One region of the Sediminibacillus dalangtanensis genome, then DNA from elsewhere that is predicted to be linked to it. Evidence: riboswitches for the same ligand, from Rfam matches in the RefSeq annotation. Region 1 holds a riboswitch; the other holds the start of a gene.
What was found. A riboswitch is a leader RNA that binds a small molecule or an ion and turns the genes downstream of it on or off. The one in region 1 is predicted to bind FMN.
Positions count from the first base shown of each region.

Region 2: another riboswitch for FMN. It lies ahead of ribD (bifunctional diaminohydroxyphosphoribosylaminopyrimidine deaminase/5-amino-6-(5-phosphoribosylamino)uracil reductase RibD); the one in region 1 lies ahead of ERJ70_RS13285 (ECF transporter S component).

Region 1 is NZ_CP046956.1:2,643,911-2,650,563, forward strand. It holds gene ERJ70_RS13265 (isochorismate synthase) at 1-1,036, opposite strand, end outside; gene ERJ70_RS13270 (1,4-dihydroxy-2-naphthoate polyprenyltransferase) at 1,385-2,332, shown strand; gene ERJ70_RS13275 (hotdog fold thioesterase) at 2,724-3,110, shown strand; gene ERJ70_RS13280 (TraR/DksA C4-type zinc finger protein) at 3,190-3,564, shown strand; gene ERJ70_RS13285 (ECF transporter S component) at 3,869-4,456, opposite strand; FMN riboswitch at 4,621-4,764, opposite strand; gene ERJ70_RS13290 (M20/M25/M40 family metallo-hydrolase) at 4,829-5,887, opposite strand; gene ERJ70_RS13295 (thioredoxin family protein) at 5,996-6,553, shown strand; gene ERJ70_RS13300 (potassium channel family protein) at 6,651-6,653, shown strand, end outside.
Region 2 is NZ_CP046956.1:226,260-232,912, forward strand. It holds gene ERJ70_RS01230 (ABC transporter permease) at 1-296, shown strand, start outside; gene ERJ70_RS01235 (TetR/AcrR family transcriptional regulator) at 318-968, shown strand; gene murB (UDP-N-acetylmuramate dehydrogenase) at 1,308-2,258, shown strand; gene ERJ70_RS01245 (MFS transporter) at 2,316-3,596, opposite strand; gene ERJ70_RS01250 (ArsR/SmtB family transcription factor) at 3,665-4,300, opposite strand; FMN riboswitch at 4,459-4,603, shown strand; gene ribD (bifunctional diaminohydroxyphosphoribosylaminopyrimidine deaminase/5-amino-6-(5-phosphoribosylamino)uracil reductase RibD) at 4,811-5,905, shown strand; gene ribE (riboflavin synthase) at 5,906-6,568, shown strand; gene ERJ70_RS01265 (bifunctional 3,4-dihydroxy-2-butanone-4-phosphate synthase/GTP cyclohydrolase II) at 6,580-6,653, shown strand, end outside.

The DNA of each region.
Region 1 (6,653 bases):
GCAAATTTTTCAACGGATATAAAACAGGTTCATCGGGAACCCGGACCTGCTCACAACATGCAGATACTGCTTTCTTGATCATTTCTACAACAAACTGATGTTCACTACGGTTTTTTTCATCGGTCAATAGCTGCTGACCGATCCGGTTATCTTCTGCTTCCGTTGTTCCCCTGGGTGCAGTTCCGGCGAGACACGTAGACAACAGTTTTTTATCCTCCACCTTCACCAAGCGTTCCGGTGTGGCGCCTAAAAAACAATCCTCTTCGTTTTCAAAGGCAAAAATGTAACTATTTGTCTGGGAGGCTGTCAATGCTTTTAAGACCGGGGCCACATTTGCCTTGTCCGAAAATTGGACGCGAAGCTCACGGGCGAGCACGATTTTTTCGGTCTCCCCTTGCTTGATCGTTTCAGTTGCCTCACGTACGAGCTGCTTCCATGCTAAGGGTTCCACTTCGCTCTTCGATGAAACAAAAGGACCCTCAGGCAATGTAACAGAGGACAAAAGCAACCGTCTGTCTTGCTCCATGCGCTGTTCGATATCAGCTGACCTATCGTCCTGATCAACCACGATGTTGCTCGTCAAATAATGTTTTCCGTTTACCACAGTAAGCAAGTAAGCGGGTATTCGAAGCTTGCTGTCGGGAAAAGACTCCCACAGGGAAGTGACAGGTTTAGCAGGATCAAAAGAGAATCCTCCGAATGCAATGGGCCCTGTTCCCGGTTTACGTTGTGGATTATGGATAATCGCTTCCTGAATCATTTTCTTCCATTTACTTTCCATTTGTTCAAATCGATTATTTCCCGAAGCAGTTAAAGCACGGGCCTCTCCAGCTCCTGCCAGCATGAGACTGCCCGCAGCATTCCCCCAAAAAATTCGTCCGCCATCAAAAGAAAAACCGTTGGCGAAAAAAGAAACCGGATCAATTGCAGGCACTGGTTCGGTAAAACTTAATAATTGGGAATCCTGTTTTGACCTGGCTGCAGTCACTGCTTCCTCAACAGCAAGTCCCAATTCTTTCAATTCTGTTTGAATCATGTATGATACCCTCCAATACAATAGGGAGAAAGTATGTGATTATTTCTTCCAATATAAGTACAGAAACGAGCACCGGTCGCTCGACAGGCCAGCCGCCTCCTGTATCTATTTACCCATAAATAAGGCACATTAATAAAAAATATAACTTTCAAGCTATAAAAGCAAGTATTCAAACCTGTATTGCAGACTTGCGACCACTATCTATTTTATTCCCTTTTCGTTCGTTTCTCAACAATTGCCACTAATTCCTAGTAAATTATTATAATAGATAATTGACACCGTCCCGTCGTTTCCCTAAACTTAATATGATATACCACGATTTGAAGGCTTACGTAAGGAGAGAACCATATGCAATCCCTTGATAAAAACGCAATCAGCAGTGCGCTCAATGAAAAAGCAGGGTTTCAAGTTTGGTGGCGTCTGTTACGCCCGCATACCCTAACTGCTTCGTTTGTACCTGTTTTTGTCGGTACAATGGCAGCAATGCTGGATGCTTCCGTTAATTTCTGGTTATTTGCAGCAATGCTGCTGGCTTCCATGCTTATCCAGGCGGCAACCAATATGTTCAATGAATACTATGATTTTGTCAGAGGGTTGGACAACGAAAAATCCGTCGGAATCGGCGGCACGATTGTCCGGGACGGAGTCGCTCCTCAGACAGTGCTGCGCTTGGCGTTGAGCTTCTTCGCCGTAGCCATACTGCTCGGTGTCTATATTTGTCTGGAATCCAGCTGGTGGATTGCCGGAATCGGGATCATTTCCATGCTGTGCGGCTATTTATACACAGGCGGACCTTATCCAATCGCATACACCCCTTTTGGGGAATTGATCGCCGGTTTTTTCATGGGTACAGTCATCATTGGAATTAGTTACTTTATTCAAACGATGGAAGTAACCGGCGCCGTTGTGTGGATTTCCATTCCTGTCGCTATTCTTATCGGCACGATTATGCTGTCGAATAACATCAGGGACTTGGAAGGGGACAAGGAAAACGGAAGGAAAACAATCGCTATTTTAGTCGGCAGAAAGAATGCGGTGATACTGCTTGCGGCCTTATTTGCTGTCAGCTATATATTAATGGCGATTTATGTACTTACAGGTATCCTGCCTATCTGGTCTTTCATCACCTTGCTTGGCACAAAAAAAGCAGTAAGTGCAGTCAAGGGCTTTAAAGGAAAAACCGTTAATTTGGAAATGATGCCGGCAATGAAAGCAACCGCGCAGACCAACACCTTTTTTGGTTTACTGCTAGGACTGTCGTTGCTGATTGAATATTTCATCCCATTTCACCTTTAAACACACCAAAGAGAACGACAAGCTGCCGACTTGTCGTTTTTTTAATGTATAGGAAATTATAAATTTAATTGACTGTGGATAATTATTGGCTGAAACAGTCACGTCCAGCTTCAGCGCCTACCCCCTCGAGGTCTTAAGCCCACCCTCTGTGTGGCAAAAAGCGCCACGCCGAAGCTGTTCTTAAGCTTGTCGGAGGCCCAAACGATGTGGGTCATGCAGGCGTTGCCACAGGACGTGGCGGCTTTAGCCTGTACTCCTTTAAACAGGCGCTTGCGCTTTTGTTCTTCGATAATACGGAAATCCGGTATAGCTAACGGTGCAGAACAACAGGAAGGAAAATGGACGTTTCATCCCCACAACCCCGGGAAATATGATAGAAAGGATGTTTACTATGAATCTTGAAAACACCTTAATGGAAGCACTTGGAATGCAGGTAATCACACAGGAGAAGGATTTAGTGGAAATAACCATGCCGGTAAACAAACAAACACACCAGCCCATGGGTTTTTTGCATGGAGGGGCGAGCGTCGCATTGGCAGAATCAGCGGCGAGCATCGCTTCTTTCTTGAATGTCGATGCCGACAAATACCAAATTTTCGGTATTGAGATCAATGCCAATCATATAAAAAGCAAACGTTCCGGAATAGTTACTGGAAGGGCTACCCCTCTTCATCTCGGCAAGACGACCATGGTTTGGGACATTAAAATTGTAGACGAACAAGAACGGCTCATTTCTGTCTCCCGCTGTACAGTGGGAGTCGTGCCCTTGAAAAACTAAGAAAAACGCTGGGCACCTTGCCCATCCCAATAGAGAAGCACTTATCCTCTCCAAACCTGCAAGAAAGGAGAAGAGTGTAATGGATCAAGAAAAACTCGAACATTATAAACAATTATTAGTAACGATGAAAAAAGAGGCGCAAGAAGAACTTGGCCAAAACGCCGACAGCTATAATTTGGATAAGGAATATCCTGACGACTCCATCGGAGAATTTACCAACTATGATAATCACCCGGCCGACTTGGGGACCGAAATGTTCGAACGGGAAAAGGCGGCCACGCTCAATTCACAGGCACGTCAGCGATTAAGCGAAATCGAACATGCGCTGGATAAAATCGACAAAGGCACCTACGGATTCAGTGAATCATCAGGAAAACCAATACCGGAAGAGCGTCTGGAGATAGAACCAACTGCACGTTATCTCGTCGAGGAAGTCGACGGAAACGACGAATAAAGAGAAAAGAGGCCTGGACAAAAGCTTGGCCACCAAAGCAAAAACCGAGCGAATTCTAAATGCTGTGTGAATTCGCTCGGTTTTTTGTAAAGTTAGACTTCCTTTTATCCTGTTGTTTGATGCGTGCTTCAAATCGCTACGGCAAGATACGACGCGTGCCCGCGGAAAGCGAAGGACCTTGCCGGAGTGGAGAGTTGCACTTTTCATAAGAGAAGGGTAGAACGGTTTACTTTTTTCTAGTCAAAAAACCGAACGAATTCGTCCGGTTTTTATTTTGATCACGATGCTTTTGTTTTTGTGAACGTTAAGATACGGCCATCCTCTTTTTCTCCAGCCATGGTTTCAGCTTTATAAACAGTGGTACGAAAAGCGCACCAATAACGATTCCTTTAATTACATTAAAGGGAAGAATACCTGCTGTTACCGTCACCAGTTTCACCTGATCACTCATCGATTCCCACCCCATAAACAGACTGTAAGCGGGCAAAAGGACAAAGTAATTCAGCAGCCCCATTCCCACGGCCATGACAACCGTGCCTGTTACTAATCCGGAAACAAGACTCTTTACCCCTTTGAACTTATGGTAGAGCATAGATACTGGAACTATAAACAGGACACCGGCGAGGAAATTGGAAGCAATGCCGATTGGATCTCCTGCACCTGTATAGATCAAATAAAGCAGATTTTTGACTGCTTCCACGATGATTCCTGCTCCAGGTGAAAAAATCAGTGCTGCAATCAATGCCGGAACTTCACTGAAATCAACTTTCAAATATTGTGGGAGCATCGGAAGTGGAAAATTCAAAAACATCAACATCATTGAAATAGTTCCCAGAAGTGCCAAAATAATTAATTTTAATAAATGCGAAGATTGCTTGGTTGTGGTAGCCAATATCTTCTCCTCCTTCATCTTTTGCATCGAATCCTATCTGGCGATGAAGGTGAAACAGAATCCCTATGAATCAAGAAAGCCATTTAAAAACCCTAAAGCTCATTTAAGCTTCAGGGTTTATGTTCAGAGGGAATAAAGGCAGTATGACACATGCCTTTTCTGTTCCGTATCTTCTCCCATCCAGACTGTAACTGTCGGTCCTGGAATTTCACCAGGTCAGCCATCCGGCGTGTGCCGGACAGGTCACGGACTTAGAGCTTAAGCTCTTCACCGTCGGTCGGGAATTTCACCCTGCCCCGAAGATAGAATCGATATTTATTTGGTAATCTTATTATACTACCTATCCCAACATTTGCAAACAGAAACGTTCCATTAGTCCTCCAGCGGATTCAAGCTTTCATTGCCGGTCATCTCGGCAATCATCTTGACCAGTAAGTCAATTTCTTCATCCATATCCTTGATGCTGACTGTTTCCACCGGTGAGTGCATGTACCTTAGTGGAAGAGAAACGAGTCCAACTGGAACACCTTGGCCAGTAAGACGCATTTTGTCTGCATCAGTGCCTGTAGCACGTTGGGTCAATTCATATTGCACCCGCAAGTTCAGGGAACGGGCAGCTCTCTCCAACAACTGATTGATTTTGATGTTGATCGGTGCTCCTTTTGCCAGGACCGGCCCTTTTTCCAATTGGACGTCCCCATATTTATTTTTGTTCACACCTGGATAATCGGTCGCAAAAGTTACATCACAGGCAATCGCCATATCGGGTTCAATACCTGCAGCAGCAAAATAAGCACCACCCATATTGGTTTCCTCGTTTACTGTACTAGCAGCATACACCCCTACTTTTACTTGCTTCTCCGCGAGGCGTCGAAGCACTTCCGCCACCATGAAAGCACCTGTCCGATTATCCAGGCCGCGGCCGGATATATATCGATCGAGCAGGACTTCCGGTTCCCGTTTGTAGACGGCCAAATCACCAATTTGAACATACTTTTCCATTTCTTCTTTCGAACGGGCACCACAATCAATGAACAAGTCCTCTAAATCGAAATCCCCTTTAATACCGCCATGATGTTGGGCATTGACACCAATGACGCCGGTGATATCTTCCGCATACCCTAACACCGTCACTTTCATCCCAATCGCGGCTTTCGGATTGATACCGCCCATTTTATCAAAATGAAGATAACCCTGCTCATCAATCCGGTTGATCACAAGGGCGATTTCATCACAGTGACCGGCCAAGAGGATTTTGAATTCAGCATCCGGATTGAGTACACCGATTGCATTCCCTGCATTGTCGGTTATTACCTTGTCAGCAAAAGGTCTGACATAGTCGATCCATTTTTTTTGAATGTTCATTTCCATACTGGACGGAGATGGTGTCCGCAGTAAGTCCATTAAAAATTGTTGTCTGTTTTGTTCCATATGTAGTTCCTCCTTTATCACATAGGTTAATGATACCAAAAATTTGGGAAAACACTAAATGTTGTGAAGCAGCATCCGTTTTGAATCAAAAAATTAGGAGTGATACAGTTGAATTTAGAAAGTTGGTATCAAAAAGGAATCGGTCCAGATGAATATATTGAATCGATGCAGCAGCATAGAGACAATTTGTTGTACGTATATGACCATTTTACTTTACCTGAAGACGACCCGTTTTTCGAGCAGCTTGCAAAAGAAAATCTCCGCGTCATCGCCTTAACAGAGGACTGGTGTGGGGATGCCATGATGAATGTACCGATTTTGTTCCACCTTGCCGAACGGACGGAAATGGACGTACATCTGCTTGCCCGTGATCAAAACCTGGAGTTAATGGATCAATATTTAACAAATGGAAAGGCACGCTCCATTCCGATTTTCATTTTTATCGATGGTAACGGCCAGGAGATTGCAAAATGGGGACCGCGGGCTCCCGAGGTGCAGCAGTTCATTGATGAATCCATGGCCAACCTTCCTGAAAAAGACACAGCAGATTACCAAGAAAAACGGCAGGAAATGTTCACTTTCATAACCAAATCATTTCGAGATAACACGGACTTCTGGCAGCAAACGTATCAAAGTATTCTTTCCACTTTAAAAAAGGCAATCTAAATCCCCTTATCCCCGGCTTATGCCGGGGATTTTTATACTATGGAGGAGACCTTTTGGAGATACTGGTAGTAAAAAAACAAAAGGTGAGCTTACGCATATG
Region 2 (6,653 bases), 1.7 Mb from region 1:
TCGGCATCCTGCTATCCTCTTTTGCCAGAAATGAATTTCAACTAATGCAGTTTATCCCAATCGTCATCGTTCCACAGGCGTTTTTTTCAGGGATGTTCAGTCTGGATAACGCTGCTGACTGGGTGGCGTATTTAGAATACGTTATGCCGATTTCCTATGGAGCTGATGCCCTCAAGGAAATCATGATTAAAGGGAACGGACTGGCGGAAATACAGGTCGATCTCTATGTTGTCCTTGGATTTTCTCTGTTATTTTATCTTTTGAATCTTGGTACACTTAAAGCATACCGAAAATAACGATAAGGTGAGGGTCAACATATGCAAGAGTCCTATTTAAGAGAATTATTGAAAGTGGATGAACAAGAGATAAGGTTAACCGAAAAGCAAGCAAACATACTTGCAGCTGCAATTGAAATATTTGCCGAGAAAGGGTATGCAGCAACAGCCACAAGCGAAATCGCAAAGCGTGCCGGGGTAGCGGAAGGGACCATTTTTCGCCATTACCCGGCAAAAAAGGATCTGTTATTGGCTATTGTGAAGCCAGGAGTGCTCAAGCTTGCTGTTCCTGTGTTTGCCAGCAATATGGTCGAAAATATTTTTAATCGGGAATTTCATGGTTTTGACGAGCTGTTAAGAATATTCATTTACAATCGGTTGGACTTTGCTAGACAGAATGTCGCGATTTTGCGGATAGTACTCCAGGAGTTTGCCTTTCACCCGGAAATCAAGATGATCATCGAGGAATCGTTCCTTGAACAGGTGTATCCGAGAATCAAGCAGACAGTTACGAGATTTCAGGAAGCGGGACTGCTTAAAGAAATGCCGATTAATACTATGGTCCGTTTTATAGTCTCCCCCATACTAGGATTCATCGTCACCCGTTTTCTTTTGAATCCTGATGCTGAGTGGGATGAGGCGCGGGAAGTGGAGCATCTCATTGATTTTATTTTGAAAGGCATTGAAGCATAACATAGAAAGAGCCTGGGTCAAAAGCATCGTGACCAAAATAAAAATCGAACGATTCCACAATTCGTTCGGTTTTTGTTTTGGTGTCCGTGCTTCTGTCCCGGCCTCTTTGCATTTTTAGGATGTTTGGCTGGTCGGCCAACGGGTAGGTGATAGGGGGATCGGATGAATAGGCACGAATTCTTCTGAGTAGACATAACCTTTTAATGAAACAGATAAAGATTGGGAAAATCGGAGTTGGCGCTGTTACGTCCACCTGTTATAATCAAGGTTATGGGAAAAGAGATTTCTGTGTCGCTTTTAACCATCAACGAAGAGGACAATCCAAAGGAATGATTTAATTTGATAAATATCGAACATGTTTATCAGGAAATATCACATATAACAGCTGAAGAAAATATTATGCTGGATGAGCTGCTGAAAAACCATACGTACACCCGTCTTGGCGGAAAGGCGGATATTCTTGTCACGCCGGAAACATTTTCTGAAGTTCAGGAGCTGGTGAAGCTTGCCAGGCGGGAAAACATCCCGTTCACGCTTCTTGGCAACGGCTCCAATATGATTGTGAAGGACGGTGGAATTCGCGGCATTGTCATGAGTCAAAAGCAATTTCAGGATATTCGGGTCGAGTCCGGTACGATATTTGCCCAAAGCGGTGCAGCTATTATCGATGTTTCACGCCGGGCATTAAAGGAGAGACTGACCGGCTTGGAATTTGCCTGCGGAATCCCAGGTACAGTGGGAGGCGCCCTGTTTATGAATGCAGGGGCTTACGGCGGGGAAATCAAAGATGTGTTAGAAGAGGCGGTGGTCGTCGATCGGGATGGGACACTATTGACCCTTCCTGCCAAAGACCTCGATCTGGAATACCGGACCAGCAATATCCCCGACAATGGATACATCGTTTTAGAAGCGAAATTTAAACTCCAGCCAGGAAAATATCAGAGCATCAAAGCAGTTATGGATGACCTGACGTATAAACGGGAGTCCAAGCAGCCTCTCGAATATCCATCATGCGGCAGTGTTTTTAAGCGCCCGCCGGGTTATTTTGCCGGCAAGTTGATCCAAGACAGCGAGTTACAGGGGAAAGGAATCGGGGGCGCTGAAGTCTCCACGAAGCATGCTGGTTTCATTGTCAACAAAAACAATGCGACAGCAACCGAATATATCTCTGTTATTGAGCTGGTACAAAAGACAGTCAAGGATAAGTTCGGTGTGTTCTTGGAAAGAGAAGTGAAAATCATCGGAGAAGATGCCGATGCGGAAACGGTTAAAGCAGTAAAGCAAAATTGAAAAAGTGACTGGGGCAATTTAGAGACCAAAGCAAAAACCGAACGATGATTCGAAATCCTAAAGATTCGAACCCGCTCGGTTTTCTTTCATATCAGTGGGCAAATCGAAGGTTTCTGCAGTCATCTCATCCGATTTTGGCAGCTGGCGAAGTCCGGAATGACAGAGCCAGACGATTGTCACAATCAGCAAGCCCACTCCGGCACAGCTGAAAATCAGGGAAGGGGAGAATGCAGAAGCAAGGTATCCGCCAGCCAGCGACCCAATCGGCATAGCTGAAGCACTCATACTGCGGGAAACGGTATTGACACGTCCTAATAAATGGAGCGGGACAACGGATTGCATTACGGCAGCAAACAAAACATTGGTCGCACCAACCGGTACCCAAGCCAACCCGAATAGTACCGCTCCCAAAAGGACAGGTGATAGAAATGTACTGGCGACCCAGCAACAAGACCCGAAAAAAAACGTCAGAATGGAAAGCTTCCCCACAGGAAACCGGCCGAAAAAAGTACTGGTCAATGCTCCAAGCAGGGAACCGGTAGACATAGCCGCCAAGTAAAAACCGTATATTTCCGCTCCCCCAAGCTCCGCCCCCAAACTGGGAAGGACGGCTAATCCCGCGCCTATTGCAAAGTTGCAGACGACCGATCCAATTAAAAAACTCGCCAGCAATGAACGGAAAACAAGTGAAAATCCCTGCTTCAATTCCGTCTTATAGTCCAGGAATGTCTGTTTTATTGATGCTTTTTCTTTCTTCTTTTCTTCGGCCCATGGAAGTTTACACATAGTGAACAAGAGAGCTGCCAAAGCAAATGTCATGGAATCTGCAAGATAGAGAGAGACAGCCCCTACGATAGCAACGAGGATTCCGGAAACGGCATTGAATAGCAAGTCAATCCCCTGATAGGCAAAAGCGAACAAGGAATTTCCCTTTACAAGCTGTTGTCTGGAAAGAATATGGACAAGCGCTTTTGTTTGGGAAGGATAGGCAAACTGTTCAATAAAAGCGACCAATGGCATGATGATCAGGATGAGATGAACGGTCAAAAAACCGAGCCAGTGAGCCATCGGAATGATTAAAATCAGGAGGCATTGCAGCAGCTGGGTAAACACAAGTACTTTTTTAATCGGCCATTTATCGACAAACGGTCCCGTGAAAAACTGTAACGCCGTCGGAAGTAACGTTAAAAATCCCGCCAAACCAGAGTAAAATGCACTGCCGCCTAAATCGTAAACAAGCCACATGGCAGCTACATAGTAAATGCTGTCCCCGATATTGGTGACAATTCTGCCAATAAACAACAATAGAAAGTTTCGATTGGTCCATAGTAAGTTCATTTTCCGCCTCCTAGTTTTAAAAAAATCACACGGTCAAAAAAAAATGACCGTCACCTTAAAAAAAGAACCTATTCGGATTCTTTTTTTGATTGATTTTTTATTTCTCGTTTTTGAAATAACGACTCGTCGATTTCAAATCCAAAGGCTGTAATGCTGTATAGCTTTTGGTCCGGATGGTTTTCCGTCTCGGCGCTTAGGGCCCTTAATTCATCTATTAGATCAAAAAACTTTTTGATCCATTGCTTGAAATCTTCCTCCGTTGCCGAGATTTCCCATGTCGAGCCAAGATGTGACCATTCCGCAGGTTGGGTTATAGCAGTCTCTTGCTTAAAGGCATTCTCTGGAGCGGTGATTACCCTCATTTTCGTCCTTTCCAGCATGCGGGTGTACATTTGCCGGATTGATTCACTTAATTCTTCTTTATACGGAAGCAGTTCTTCCGAAGGCGTAAACCCTCTTGCGGTGGATTGGTAAAATTTTTGAACGATTCCGTTTTTTTCTTCTGTTTTCACAATCTCGACTAGTCCATTTTTGGCTAACTCCTGCAGGTGATAATGAATCTTTGCCCTGGAGAGGTTGAATTGGGCGGCTAATTGCTGCCCGGTGTATGGCTGTTCCATCAGCCGCATCACTAGCTGACTCCGGAAAGGATCGCTCAAAGATTTTAACTGTTCATAAGTCTCTAACACCATTAATTGTTTCATCCCAAGTCACCCCTTTGTTAAAATTACACGGTAAAATTTATTTAACCGTATACTAACATGTTCATAGGTTACACACAAGGTAATTTGGAGAAATTTTCACAAGGCTAGTTAGATGCATTTTTCACAAAATAATGCTATGATGTCTTTAATTAAATACGAAATTCCTTTGGGGCAGGGTGTAAATCCCGACCGGCGGTGATGGACAAGTTCATGTCCTCAGTCCGTGACCCGTTTGCGTACGCAGCGGTGGATTTGGTGAAATTCCAAAGCCGACAGTTAAAGTCTGGATGGGAAAAGGAAGCGAAACAGCACAGTAGTGACGTTTTATTCAGGATACGGAAAAAGCCGCGGGCATAAGCATGCCTTCTGCATTCTTTGCCGTATTCCCGAAGAAGATCGTCCCTGCTTAACTTTACCGATTTTTAAAAGCCCCGGCATCTACCGGGGCTTTTTTACGTTCAAAATGAGAAATGGAAACTCTTTGCTCCAGGGAATGAGAGGATGAAGGATTTGGCATCAAAAGAAACCTATATGGATACAGCGTTGGCATTGGCAGAAGTGACCATTGGACAAACGAGTCCGAACCCTTCTGTCGGTGCGGTCGTCGTGAAAGACGGCAACGTGATCGGCATGGGCAGCCACTTGCAGGCAGGGAGTGCACATGCAGAAGTGCATGCGTTGAGACAAGCGGGAGAAGCGGCGGCAGATGCAGTGATGTATGTCACCTTGGAACCGTGCTCCCATCATGGCAAAACTCCGCCATGTGCCGATTTAATTGTGGAACATCAATTAGCGAAAGTCTACATTGCGTGTTTGGATCCCAATCCCGAAGTGGCGGGCCGTGGTGTGGAAAGGTTGCGTCAGGCAGGAATCGAGGTCGAAGTGGGCTTGAGACAGGAAAAGGCGGTGGAGCTCAATCGCCGGTTTTTTAAACAAATCAGAGAAAAGTCACCTTTCGTTACATTGAAAGCGGCCATGACTTTGGACGGCAAAACGGCAGCCAGTACTGGTGACAGCCGCTGGGTCACGTCGGCAGCGGCAAGAGAGGATGTTCATCGGCAGCGTGACCTTCATGACGCTGTTCTGGTCGGTATTGGAACAGTAATGGCAGATGACCCGCGCCTGACTGTCAGGCTTCCGGAAGGCGGCAAACAGCCGATCCGTATTGTGCTGGACAGCGATTTGCGCATTCCTGCTGGCAGCCACCTGCTGACTAGTCCCGAAGCGCCAACGTGGTTGATTTGTGGCTCCTCAGCCGACACGGAGCAATCCAAGCTGATAAAACCGCATGTGAAAGTATTCCAGCTCGGCACAAAGAAAGTAGAACTGGACTCCGTGTTGAAACTGCTGGGAGATGAGGGTGTTCAGTCTGTCTATGTAGAAGGCGGAAGTGCCGTTCATGGCTCTTTTATCGAAACAGGATTGTTTGATGAGTGTCATTGGTATATTGCTCCGCTCCTTCTTGGTGGCAGTGATGCCATTTCAGTGGTGGGTGGTGTCTCGCCGGAACGGATGGGACAAGCAAAACAGCTGGACATTAAATCGGTCGAAAAAATCGGCGGCGACCTCAAAGTCATTGCCATACCAAAAAAGGAGGCGGAGTGATTGTTTACTGGTATTGTCGAAGAAAAGGGAAAAGTAACATCCATTCATCGCAAGCAGGAGTCGTTGACGATGAACATAGCGGCTGAAACGGTGACAAGCGATGTGAGAATAGGCGACAGTATTTCGGTGAATGGTGTCTGTCTGACCGTCACGTCTTTTCAAGAGACTGACTTTACGGTGGACATCATTCCCGAAACATTCCGTACCTCCTCGCTGTCCGATGTCGCTCCTGGAACTTACGTTAATTTGGAACGGGCCATGCGTGCTCAGGATCGATTCGGGGGGCATTTTGTCTCCGGGCATGTAGACGCGGTAGGTATCATCACCCATAAATGGAAAGAAGCAAATGCAGTTTATATAACCATCGAAGTCTCCTCAGAGGGGATACCATATCTTTCGGAAAAGGGGTCAGTCGCAGTGGACGGCACTTCCTTGACCGTGTTTGCCGTCCATCCATCGGCTTTTACGATCTCGTTGATTCCCGAAACGCAGCGGGCAACCATTCTCGCTGAAAAGCAGACAGGAGAAACCGTCAACCTGGAATATGACGTGCTGGCAAAATACATCGATCGTCTCCTGGCGGCAAAATATCAATCTTCTGCAGAAGGAACGGCCGGGAAAGTAACCGCGGAAAAACTACAGCAATTTGGCTTTTTAGATTAGGAGGACTAGTTATGTTCCAAACGATAGACGAGGCATTACAAGACTTGCGGGCAGGAAAAATGGTCATTGTCGTTGACGATGAAAA